Regions from separate parts of the Candidatus Kuenenia stuttgartensis genome, predicted to be linked through region 1. Evidence: riboswitches for the same ligand, from Rfam matches in the RefSeq annotation. Region 1 holds a riboswitch; each other region holds the start of a gene.
What was found. Region 1 has a riboswitch for cyclic di-GMP ahead of KSMBR1_RS07790 (type II secretion system protein). Riboswitches for the same ligand answer to the same signal wherever they lie in the genome.
Positions count from the first base shown of each region.

Region 2: it holds a riboswitch for cyclic di-GMP, as region 1 does, so the genes downstream of both, KSMBR1_RS02675 (Ig-like domain-containing protein) here and KSMBR1_RS07790 (type II secretion system protein) in region 1, are expected to answer to the same signal.
Region 3: it holds a riboswitch for cyclic di-GMP, as region 1 does, so the genes downstream of both, KSMBR1_RS22360 (hypothetical protein) here and KSMBR1_RS07790 (type II secretion system protein) in region 1, are expected to answer to the same signal.
Region 4: it holds a riboswitch for cyclic di-GMP, as region 1 does, so the genes downstream of both, KSMBR1_RS12635 (tetratricopeptide repeat protein) here and KSMBR1_RS07790 (type II secretion system protein) in region 1, are expected to answer to the same signal.

Region 1 covers NZ_LT934425.1:1,686,889-1,690,045, reverse strand. Annotated here, with positions in the region: gene KSMBR1_RS07800 (hypothetical protein) at 1-304, opposite strand, end outside; gene KSMBR1_RS20895 (hypothetical protein) at 511-636, opposite strand; gene KSMBR1_RS07795 (type II secretion system protein) at 670-1,140, opposite strand; gene KSMBR1_RS07790 (type II secretion system protein) at 1,259-1,897, opposite strand; cyclic di-GMP riboswitch class I at 2,277-2,370, opposite strand; partial or broken gene KSMBR1_RS07785 (IS66 family transposase) at 2,507-2,914, opposite strand.
Region 2 covers NZ_LT934425.1:590,435-593,591, reverse strand. Annotated here, with positions in the region: gene KSMBR1_RS02680 (sulfotransferase) at 172-1,149, opposite strand; cyclic di-GMP riboswitch class I at 1,712-1,794, shown strand; gene KSMBR1_RS02675 (Ig-like domain-containing protein) at 1,829-3,157, shown strand, end outside.
Region 3 covers NZ_LT934425.1:1,230,649-1,233,805, reverse strand. Annotated here, with positions in the region: gene KSMBR1_RS05620 (sigma-54-dependent transcriptional regulator) at 1-792, opposite strand, end outside; cyclic di-GMP riboswitch class I at 1,728-1,812, shown strand; gene KSMBR1_RS22360 (hypothetical protein) at 1,894-2,352, shown strand; gene KSMBR1_RS05615 (diguanylate cyclase domain-containing protein) at 2,333-3,157, shown strand, end outside.
Region 4 covers NZ_LT934425.1:2,701,011-2,704,167, forward strand. Annotated here, with positions in the region: gene miaA (tRNA (adenosine(37)-N6)-dimethylallyltransferase MiaA) at 1-23, opposite strand, end outside; gene KSMBR1_RS12630 (CvpA family protein) at 364-897, opposite strand; gene KSMBR1_RS12635 (tetratricopeptide repeat protein) at 936-1,829, opposite strand; cyclic di-GMP riboswitch class I at 2,165-2,244, opposite strand; gene KSMBR1_RS12640 (ISL3 family transposase) at 2,279-3,157, opposite strand, start outside.

The DNA.
Region 1 (3,157 bases):
GCCGGACTGCATACCACACATTTGGCCAGATCAATCCCCCTGTTTTTTTTAATTCCTTTAATCCTTCTTCGGATAATTCATTCTCTTGTACCTTATTCCACCCTTTTGTTGAATATTCAGCAAAATAGCCTTCGGTATATCCCGTGGAAGTAAAATGTTCCTTTGTGCCATAAACAAATTCAACCTCATCTGGCTTGGCCTTTATTCCTCTTTCTTTAAGCCAAAGGATAACGTCCTCCTCTATATAATTATAAAATCTTTGTTTAGCGTCTTTTAGGTGTTTTTCAGGATTAAGTATCATCATTTCTCCTTTCTTGATAATCGAATTTAAAGTAGGGACGAAGCATTTGTCAGTTTGGGTATGCATACATTTGCGACAATTTATGGCAAATGCTTCGCCCCTATAATTTAATATGGTAAGCGTTCTCTCTTTATAACAAAAAAAGGGGGCACTATTCAAAAAGAATATTGCATCCTTTTCTTTTTTCGTCTGAAAAATCCGGAAAATCATTACGGTGCTATGTAGGTATCAGTACCATTCCCCGTACCGGAATAAATATCATCATACGTTGAACCATTGTAATATCCGCAGGTGGTAGTGCCTTTCCATTCCACATGTCCATCTAAATATAACACATTCTGTCCCGTCTCATTATGATTGTCTGAACGTCAGGTAGTGCTTGTTCCCTGAGCATCTGCGGCTATGATTACACCCGGGTCATCTTCCAGTGTGTGGGTGTAGTCATAGCCGTAACTGCAACCGGCAGTGGTAAATGAAGTATTTGGGGACAAAAGGTCCGATACCGCCGTCAGATTCAGATTATTCGCTTCGCTAACGTCGCTATCGCCTGGGCAACGAAAGATTTTTCGCTCAATTATATATTTATTGTATAATGTGCCGAGCGATTCCATGCCCGTGCTTCCTCCGGCAGGAAACGCCCCATCATGATCATTAGCATACATTCGAAGCGCCAGGCCAATATGCTTCAGGTTTGATGCACACTGCGTTCTACGTGCGGATTCCCGCGCCTTTCCCAAAACCGGCAAGAGGATAGATACCAGAATGCCAATAATTGCAATTACTACCAGCAATTCGATTAATGTAAAACCAGAAATCCCCCGGGTTTTTAATTTGAACATGGCAAGTATCTCATGAAAATGAAGGTGGATTGTAATTGACACCCTTGAACAAGTAATAAAAAAGGGCAATATCCATTATGAATATCACCCTTTTTAGTAAGAGAAAGAAAAAAAATTATTATTGTAATATTGCGGTATCCGTACCGCCCCCTGTTCCTGCGTAAATATTATCATACGTTGACGCTGTACCCTCATAATATCCGCATGTGGCAGTGCCTTTCCATTCCACGTGTCCATCCAGGTAAAGCACATTTTGACCGGTTTGGTTATGATTATCTGAATTAGTGCCAGCGGTACTTGATCCTCGCGCATCTGCTGCCAACACTACGCCTGGGTCATCTGCTGCCGTATGATTACCATCGTAACCATAACTACATTTATCTATAGTAAAGTTAGTGTTCTCAACTAGCGGTCCTTCAGACATCTCGGCTAACTTTAAATTATTTTCCTCTGTCACACCGCTATCACTTGGGCAACGAAATATTTTCCTGTCAGTAATATATGTATTAAACAATTGTCCCAAGGAAGTCATACCTGTACCCTTATTGGGAAAAGCTTCACCATTATCATTGGCAAACATATTCAGCGCCAGTCCAATCTGTTTCAAATTTGATGCGCATTGCGTCTTTCGTGCCGATTCACGTGCCTTACCAAGCACCGGCAGCAGTATACCGGCAAGGATGCCGATAATGGCAATTACCACCAGCAGCTCAATCAGGGTAAAACCCGCATTCCCCCACTTTCTAAGTTTTAACATTTTTACTCTCCCATTAAAAAAAATTGTTTAAGACAACACCATCACAAAATACATCGAATTGGCGCCTAAACGTAAAAAATATACTCATCCCTTATCTTTGTGTTAAAAAAATGCCACCGTTCGTATATCTCAATCTGTTTTTTTACCTTCTTTATTCAAAAAAAAAGACCCAAAACCATAGTAATGCAAAAGGCTTGGGTCTTTATTATAATGCACGTTTACCAGAAGCACTTTGTTAAGATTTCCCGATAATTTTCTATAAGTCTTAAGCATTTTCAGTATTATGCGCTACAATCTACTTGTGATCTCTGCAATATGGTGAAAGCGTAATGAATGGCCCGAAAATTCTTATCCTTCTCGCAAAGTGCGAACATCTCAATTCGGCAACCTGGCAATCTTTACGTATAAAGAACTCACGCTTAAGACCCATGGCTTTGCGTCCCAAACTTGCGGTTGGTTTGCCTTTTTCAATCGATGAAATATTCGGCGGTACTGTACCACAAAGAAAATAAATGTCAATTATTATTTCCATTAAGATAGAGCAAAAACATTTTTTCCCGGTATTATACTATTACGGGTATCTATTCAGCGTATTTTCACCCACTGTCGCTACGAGCTAGCAAAATCAGGCAATTCGCCACGGAATAGCATCTGTAATGCCCGGCTCAAATTTACACCTTGTTTTCGACAGGTCGAGAGATAACTCCGAATGCGGCAGAAAATTTTCGCTCCCTCCAAAGAACGAAAACAGCCAGATATCTTCTGCTGAACCTTCGTCATCCTGATATCGTTTTCTGCCAAATTGTTCGTAAAGGGAACATTTTTATTGTCCATAAACCTCAACACATCACCCTCATACGTCCTCAATCGTTCCAGAAGATTCCGTGCCTTTGTCCTTTTTACCCTCCCCCTTTTTCCCTTACGGTTCGTTTCATCAGGAGGAGGGCTTTCGGCTTCTGCGTTTTGGAGTATCTTCCTATACCTTTGCCGGTATTTTTCTGACTCATCAGTTCCCAGCTGCTACGTCTTAGAATAAATGCTCCAAAAATGCCCAATTAGTCTCAGAATATTTGAGTCTAATACCCAGCAAATGATTTGAAAAATCTTACCCAGCTACCCCGCCTTTTTTTTATCCTGCGTAAGTATTTCACTTGATTTTTTGTTCACGTTAAGAAAAATACATCGTTTACCCCGTTAGAAAGAAGTTCCGTCCGTAAGGCGGAGTAAAGCCTCATTAAATAGTTTGGAAGAGGTTAAAAC
Region 2 (3,157 bases), 1.1 Mb from region 1:
AAAATTTAAGGAAGAAGTGTTCAGGGAGAGTCTGAAAGTCTTTCTGCACTGCAAAAAATGGTGAAAGATAAAAACAGAGATATTTGAAATACGAGTGAAATACAAGGTTTCCACGGTTGAAGAATTTGAGGAACTATACAAAAAAATGGGGGTTTTTATTGGTCTGAGGTTTTACCTCGCTGGAGTTTGCTTGGTTTTAACAGGGAAAATGTTATCATCATAAATTTTTATCTCAAATTTTTTAAGCATACCCAGGATAGAGTCAATATCCCTTTCTGATAACTCATTTTTCCATTTACTTAATTGTTCTATTTTGTTTTGTCTTAATGGCGAGATGCTACCAGTCATAGCACTTGGTACATTAACCTTATACCATAGATTTCGAGGTAATTCCAGATTGAGCCTATTAAAAATATAGGGTACTTCTTCATGAGGGTTCGCAATTAAATTTTCATAGAAAACGGTTATCCATAGTCTATTATTTCCATGATGATTTAATGGTATTATATTATCCAAACACCATTTGGCTGCTACATATTCTAGTGTTGTATTAATATTATTTAATATATGTTCATATTTTGTATATTTTTCAGGGAACTTCGTTTTTGGTATGGTAAATTTTGAACATGTGTACCAGTTCATTTTCATCTGTGAAGCAATTGCAGCACATGGATGCCTAAGAATATAAATAGGTGGCCTGATATCGAATTGCCTAACGAACCAAGGTAATAATGAATTTGCTCTTACATATTTAATAATTAAGAAATCTGCATTTTTTAATTGCGCTACCCTGGCATGTGAAATCATGAACGGTGTTAAATATTGTCCTCTAAAAAGGCTTTCGAATAACTCCTTTGCTTCAGGCCAATTATAATCTTCTGGAATGTACTGTCCCCACTCAAAACCTATTTCTTTAAACTTTGGGGAGCCATCAAGATGCAGTGGTTCAAACAACGGATACGTTTTTTCAATGTCACAAAACAACTCTTGTAGCCACGTAGTACCACTTCTCGGAGATCCTGTAATTATTATATTTTTCTTTGGGTCAAAATTATTGATAGATTCAAAATATTTTATTTTCTGGTAAGTCTGATAATGTTGAAATTTTTTACGATATTTTCGGGCGATATCTAATAGTAATCTCATCATAATACCTTATGCTTTGTAAAACGGATGTTGTTAGTGTAACCAACTGAGAAAATAAAATTACAAGCAATATTAAACATAACCAGGAGGGGCAGTGCAAGGGAATTTTAACTTCTTATGAGCTTTTAGAATGTGCAACCTTTGCACCTTGTTTAATCCGCTTTTGTCAGCGCTCATCTACGTGCTATTGCATTGCAGAATTTAGGTTGTAGTATATTTAGTTTTGAGAATATTTTTCTTAAAAATAGTTTTATAATTTTATTAAATATTTTCAAGAATTGTCGATATTTATAACAGTTAACGAGGTAAAACTTCAGACCAATAAAAGTGTTTGTAACCGCAGATTTCACAGATTACAGGGACAAAAGATAAAAATAATTTGTGGAATTTAATATTACAAAATCTGCGCGAACTGCGAAAGCTGCAGTTGTTGTAGTTACATTTAAAAAAACTGGACTCATTTGTAGAGATAAATCGTAAATAAAGATTTTTAAGTGAGAAGGGAGGAATCGCCAAATCTAAATATTGAGTTTTATGTTTGCTAACTCCTGATAAGAGATAGCAGACGTGAAAAAGGCAAACCAATCGTGAGGTTGGGACGCAAAGCCATGGGGCTTCGGAAATACCGAAGCTCGCCAGGTCACCATGTTTGTTAGTTAATCTTTTATTAGGAGCAATAGCAATGAAGCTAAGAATCAGCAGCGTAAGTATTTTCTTTTTAATATTTGCCCATATTTTTATTTTCAACGAAAAGAATTTTGCGGAAGAAAAAGCATATCAAAATATTTATGGCATACACTGGAATGATAAACCATCTGAGGACGTTAGCTATGCAAGGCAGATGGGGTATGATTCCATTGCGATAAATCCATCCTCAGAAGTTACAGACTATCACAATAATCCCAATTGCACAGGCCTTAAGTATTATCTGATCAACCCACAATGGTATCCACAGATTTTATCAGGATATAGCAGGGCGATAGACATTACGCAGCCTCTTTCAGAGGAAGCTAAGGAATTTTACAATCAGCGTATGGTATGGAAAAGCCATGATCCGTTTCCTTACAATCTGGCGACAGGTTATCACCCTGCCGGGTCTTCAGAGCAATTTTACGTAATGTGGGATTTTCAGCAACAGGCGGTTATTGATGAGGTAGTTGAAAATATTATAAGCCTGGCAAAGAGTTATGAAAACCCAGGGTTGCCGTTCACCTTTGGCGGATATATAATTGATGAGCCAAAGCTTGCAGGTGAATTTTACAGATTAGACGAAACGGGGAATAACATATCTGTAGATTTGTCTTATTGGACAGGAGCGGATCTGGGTTTGGTGCATGGCGCCATTACCCATGAGTATGCAACGTATTCAGAGGGAATGGCTGCATTTTACAAGAAATTAAGGACAAGGATTTCTCAGGAATTCACGAATTCTAAATGGATCGTTCAACCAACGTTGCTCTATAGTGAGTCGGACAATGATGAATGGATATATCAGGTAAAAGTCCGGGCAGACAAGGATGAGCTAACGCCGGATATGCTAAGCCAAAAAAGCCCGCAAAATACAAATTATGTAGATGATGCCAACAATTTTAATGCCGGGGTAGATATTACAAAAGACAAGGTTGGCAACTCCCAAACAAACGAAGCAGATGAATACAGGAATCGTCTTTTTGCAGCCAAGGCTGGCATTAACGGCGGCTGGTATAATTGGTTTGGGTGGTTTGGCGACACAGGAGATATGTCGGGTTTTAAGAGTATTACCGAGGTTTCTCCCCGACTCAAACTCATAAGGTGCATACCCAACTGGGATAATCTTAATAATGTGCCGCTCAGTGAACGTACATGGGATGGCAGTGTTTATCATAGTACAAAGAGTTATGCGGGGAGTGATGTCATGTATTCACGTCATCCAAAGACAGGAAAGCTTTTTGCTGTGTTTTTGACGTTGTCAGGGGCTATAACGCTTAATGTGGGTGAGACGGTAACCGCGGTGCAGCGGACTGACGGTTAT
Region 3 (3,157 bases), 460 kb from region 1:
AATTCTTAAAAGTTTTGCCTGCAGCAAAACCCCCATCTCGCCTATTTCATCAAGGAAAACGGTTCCCTTATCGGCAATTTCAAACAAACCCGGTTTACCGGCTGTCGCCGCGCCGGTAAATGCCCCTTTTTCATAACCAAATAATTCTGCTTCCAGAAGGCTTTCCGTCAGGGCAGCGCAATTTATATCCACAAAACGCCCTGATTTTCTTGCGCTTAACCGGTGCACCGCCCTTGCAACAAGCTCTTTCCCGGTACCGCTCTCTCCTTGTATTAACACCGTTGTAGAAGAACTTTTTGCCACCTGTTTAATAAGAGAATATATCTCTTTCATCTGCGGGCTATTGCCAATAATAATTCCGTCCGATTCTTCATCAAACGTCCATTGCTTTTCCTTTATTTCAAGCACCTCCTGGCGCAGCCCCTGCCTCCTTAATGCCTTTTCAACCACCGACCTTAACCTGTCAAGCTTAAACGGTTTCTCTAAATAATCGTATGCCCCTAGTCTCATTACTTCAACTGCCGAGTCTACGCTTCCATATCCCGTCATTACCACCATTAACGCGTTAGGGTCTTTCTCTTTTATTTTTTCAATAAGTTCCACTCCATTTATATTGGGCAATCTCAAATCCAGCAGTATCAAATCCGGCATAAATGTATCCATTTTCTCCAGCGCTTCTTCGCAACTACCGGCGGCAATTGCTTCATAACCCTGCGCATCTAAAAACTCCCTGACAGAAAGCCTGATTGTTTCTTCGTCATCGACAATAAGAATTATACCTTTCGGCTTCATTTATTTATCCTTCCATTAAAAACAAACCGTTCAATGTCCCACGCATTATAAAACTTAATTTTTTTCCCGTAAAAAAAATACTTTGAGTTCAGTATATCAAAACGTTTAATTTTTAAACACTACTAATCTTCCATTATCAACATCTGTTTAAAAATACGATTTCTCACACAATGTAGTATTTTTTTAAGAGGATACTTACACGTTTTTATAAAACTTATGCAAAATAATCAATTTCCGTGTATTCCGCGTGTTCCGTGGTTTAACTGGTTTTTATAAAACTTATGTACAAATTAAATCCCCTCTAAGCTGAATAGTTACCAGAAACATTTAAATGATTATGTAGCGTTGTCGCAAATTTTATACCACTGTTTATAGCCATACTTTAATCAGCCTGATCTAAAAATTTGTAACAGTTTAGATTTTTGGAAAAACAAAAATGCTCGTTCCCAAGCTCCGCAGACTGGGTCAAATGGGCAATTTTATCCTATTTTACGACAGGCATTCTCCACTTTAATGGGAAAACAGCACTAAATAGGGTCGAAAACAGGCATAATGCGAAGAGTTGTCCCCACTTTTGAGACAATAAAGTTCATTTGACCCAGTCTGTCCGGCTTGGGAACGTAATTGCGTTGGAAGCTCTAGCTTCCATTTAGCCGGCAAGCGAAGCTTCGTGTATTATTCGATTCAAAAGAGGTTCCCAAATATCTTGGGTAACATACTGAAAAGCCTCCAAGCTGACATAATGGGTTCATTCCCTTTTCCATTCGAAGCTGGAGCTTCTCAAACAATCCCGTTCCCAAGCCGGAGCTTGGGAACGAGCGGTTTTTTTCATAGGACTAAAGTATTACAAAAATTTTGATACCGGTAAAAATAACTATTGAATAACCCGTGGTAATAATGTATATTTCCCGCTTTTAATACAAGATTCATGAAAATATCGATAAAGGCAAACCCTGAGCAATCAGGGGACGCAAAGTAAAAGGTCTTTACTTACAGTACAAAGATAGCCTTACTACCGATAAGTGCTGAATTATTCAGCCTTCGACAGTAAGATTTTTTTTGATTTTAGACATTACTGTGCTTTATTCTTACATGACTATTATGGTTATACGGCTATGGTTATACGGCTATGGTTATACGGCTATGGTTATACGGCTATGGTTATACGGCTATGGTTATACGGCTGCGCGAAGCGCAGCCGTATACAGCACAGAGCTATCGCTTTCCGCCTTTGATTTATTTGAATGCACACAGATTCTTAGGTTCGGACAAATCACAGTAGCGAAAGCCAATACAAACTTTACGCTTCGTCTCGGCAAGTTCACACTCCGCACATATCTCTATCGTAACCACCTTCAGATTACACGCCTCAATAGTAACCAGCATGTCTGTTGTAAAGGCAAAACCCAACGTCTTTCTTATCATTCAGAACAAAGTGAGTTAAGTAGGATGGGCATTGCCCAACGAAAAACAAGCAATGCGAAAGAGTGTGTAATGTTTTTTCCCGTTCCAGCGCTCTCGCGTGGGAATGCAGGATCAGATGCCCTGTATCTCGAGTAATAATCCGGACTCAGAGCGTCCAAAACAATTTGTTGCCACGCAGAGCGCGGTAACAGGCAGAAAAGATAAACGTATCATGTTTTACACGTTAATAGAACAAATCCCATGTGCAGTAATTGTGACAGACATAAAGGGAACTATTGAATATGTAAATTCGCAATTTACTGAACTCACCGGCTATACCCGGGAAGAGGTTACAGGGGCAAATCCCCGCATACTGAAATCCGGCAGGACTGCTCCCGAAGAGTATAAACATTTGTGGGAAACAATTACCTCCGGCAAAAAATGGAAAGGGGTGTTTTGTAATAAGAAAAAAGACGGCAGTTTCTACTGGGAGAAGGCGTCTATTTCTCCCCTCATGAATGAGGAAGGAATGATAACACATTTTTTTGCGATAAAGGAAGATATAACAATACAAAAGCAAAATGAACAGCGGCATGAAATCCTGTATATACTGTCGAACATATTGATGGAGTCTGTTTCTGTTGATGAGGCTATTCCAAAAATACTCCAAACAATAGGCGAGGGAGAAATTGGCAGGCAGATCGGAGTTGACAGGGTATGCCTTGTGCTGTCCGGTACGAATAACGGCATGGCTGACAATGTTTATGAATGGTGCAACGAAGGCATACCCTCTCAAAGACGTCGATTTATGGACGTTTCCTTCTTCGCATTCACATGGTGGATGAAACACCTGCGTGCGGGCGATGTTATTCATATCCCACAGGTGTGCCGTATGCCAAAAGAAGCAGCGGCAGAACAAGAGTTTTTGATTAAACGGGAAGTCAAATCCGTATTGTCCTTT
Region 4 (3,157 bases), 1.0 Mb from region 1:
AGTATGCAGATTGTATGTGACATAAAATTTTTATTTTCTGTTATCAAAAGCCAGGATGTTTTTATTATATTTTTTAGGGGACAGCCGTAACAGCATTATACAAAATGATTTATAATAAGCAAAATAAATGTAATTCCGGCTTGTTCCCAAAATTCGTTCTTCTAGTTCCTACGCCCTGCGTCACATCAAAGTAAAGGCCATCGAATAATATGAAGCCTGTGCCACCAGACATAAAGCGTCTTGAATTCACACCTCTCCCACGGTAATTAATCAACTTGGGTACTTTCTGACAAAAAAAACACTTTAAGAGTTCTGACATTAAGAGCAATAACCGAATAAAGTTGCTACCAAACCCAGCCTAATTTAAAATTCCGTACCCTTTGCCATTTTTGCATTGTCTGATCCTCTGTTTTTCTTTAACGGGTCAAAAAAATTGTTTGAGGTAATTGCTGCTACATTTTGCATTCCATTTCCCATTACCGTTGCTATTTTCGAGGTGCAAACCATTTCGCATGCCGGCATGGAGCATAAATTGAGGATGCCGAAGATGATCGCACCACAGAGGATAGTCCCTTTAACAAATCCTAATACCGCGCACAATACATTATACCAACCGCCCATTTTCAAATTGTCGACCATGTTTTTGGGAAAATCTGAAATAATTGTGGTTATAAGCGCTGCAAGGCCGAACAGGATGAAATAACTCAATACATTGTGCAATGAAACCGAAAACACATTGCAGAAGATGTTGCTTATGACTGCATGGTAAAAAAGCGCCACACAAAAAGAGAGAAACAAACTACAGATTCTAAGAATTTGGCATATTGGTCCGTCAACAAAGCCAAAAATCACTGAAATACAAAGGACTACAGATAGTATTATATCAATCCAATTCATTTATAAAAATCCCCTCTGAACTCGCCAAAATGGTATTGCTAATTCAAAGCGTTTAAAATTTCCCGGCACATTTTATTATAGGAATACAATGAAAGGACAAAATGGATTCTGAGGATAATTTCCTCTTTTTTTGCTGTTTCGGGATTTGAACAATACTGTAAATATTGAGCGTGTATAATACTCACCTGTACATCCTCCTGAAACGGGTTTGATGCAATGGATTGTTTTAAGGCTTGTTCTGCGGCAGAATAATTTGAAATGAATAAATACATTTCCCCCAGTTTGTTGAGGATTATTACTTCCTGCGGATTCAATTCAGAAGCCCGTTTCAGAAGCATGATAGCCTCATTGCTATTCCCTAATTGGGCGTAAAGACTTCCCAGATTAAACATTGCCTTTACATAATGAGGGTCTTTTCCCAAAACAAGCTCATATTCTCTTATCGCATCGTCAAACATGTCATGTGTATCATAGAGAACTGCCAGGCAGAAATGCGGAAAAATGGCATCAGGGTAGCGTGCGATAGTCTTTTTATATTGTTCTATTGCTCCGTTGTAGTTACCTTCCAATTCCAGAATTTTAGCAATATTAACCAGCGCCTCAATATTTTCAGGATTTATTGTTAAGGCTTTTTTGTACATTTGTTTTGCGCTGGCAAACCGAAACATTTTTTCATAAACATAGCCAAGATTGTTAAGTGTTTCTGCGTTATCAGGTTCTAATGAGGCTGCTTTTTGCAGATAATGGAGCGCCTCGCCGTAATCGTTTCTGGCAAGGTAGATAAATCCCAGTTTTACATAGGCGTCAGTGAAGGCACTATCACTCTTAAGGCTTTGTTTGTAAGCATCTATTGCTTGTTCCGAATTGGGGAAAAGGCGGTCATATTTTTTCCCTTCCGCAAACAATTTTCGTGCTAATATTTTCTTGTTCATTGTGGTAGACATGATAATAGAGTAGTAAAAAAATTTACCGAAAAGTATGCAGCATACTTGCTGCCGTACCGGTATGATTTGATAGTATTCAGCAGCATATTAAAATCATTTTGCGGAAAAACCTCCTTTCATCAAAAGAAAAAGACCCGGGGCAGATATTGGCATCTTACGTCCGGGTCTTAGTTACACAATGAGAAGGTAAATACCTTATTATTTAAAGTTCATAGATCGGGTATTGCCGGATTCATTGTTACCGCCGCAATACCCGCGATAAAGCATACAAAAGCTATGCAAGATATGTTGTGAACATTAAATAAACTCTTTTACCGACTGAATTTGGCGACCTGGCATTCTTCTTTCCTGAAGACCCATGGCTTTGCGTCCCAGCCTCACAATTGGTTTGCCTTTTTTCAAATTGTTTTTGTTTTTTGTTACATTATATTTTTGCCTCATCCGCAGAATCTGTGGGTAAGTATTGGTTCCGGCAAATTACCAAGAGTATGATACAAGGCTGTTTGCAGGCATTCCAGAGATTTATAACCATAAGCCTTTCTCATAGTCAGTTTCGCCTTAAGGTTAAACCCCTCAACCGTACCGGAAGAAAGTCTGCCATCAGCCTTGAACCAGTTGAGAATGAGCTGCTTGTGATTGCGCAACATCTTTGCCACTTTTTTCATAGGTTCCAGGTTGGTTTTTAGGGTTCTCGTAATCCAGTTCTCGAGAAACCTGTCTGCATACGCCGGATACTTATACTCCCAAAAACGCTGAAAATCTTCACGCATTAAATATGCCTTTATTGAACTCAGGTTGATCTTAACTATCTGGCTTAACCGTACCGTTTGCTTTTCTGTCAAGTTCTCAGGCCTTTTCAACAGTAACCAACGGCTCTTTTCCAAAACATTGTCTGTGCCTTCATCCTTGAGCTTTTTGACCTCTTCCCTCCGTATCTGGTCTATGGCTTCATTGAATTTCTTCATGATGTGGAAACGGTCAAGAATATTAAGCGCCTGGGAAGCCTTCTTCGCTATCACCTTCAGGTACGGCGACCACATATCGCTGCAAACGAATTTGATTCTCAGACAACGTTCTATACCTAACTCCATGAAAAACTTCCGCAGGGTCTTTGCCTTCCGCTCAGGGCCACTCCATAAAAGCCTTTTGGCATGCGAATCAAGCTGATATACAAGGGTTAAATACTTGTGGCCACTCCAGACTTGTATCTCGTCTATTCCTATTTCCGTTATATTCTCCAAGTCCCTGTGGGCAAGGCCGTAGGCAACTACAAACTGCACTGCCCTATACACACTGTCCCAACTGGACTTGAATAT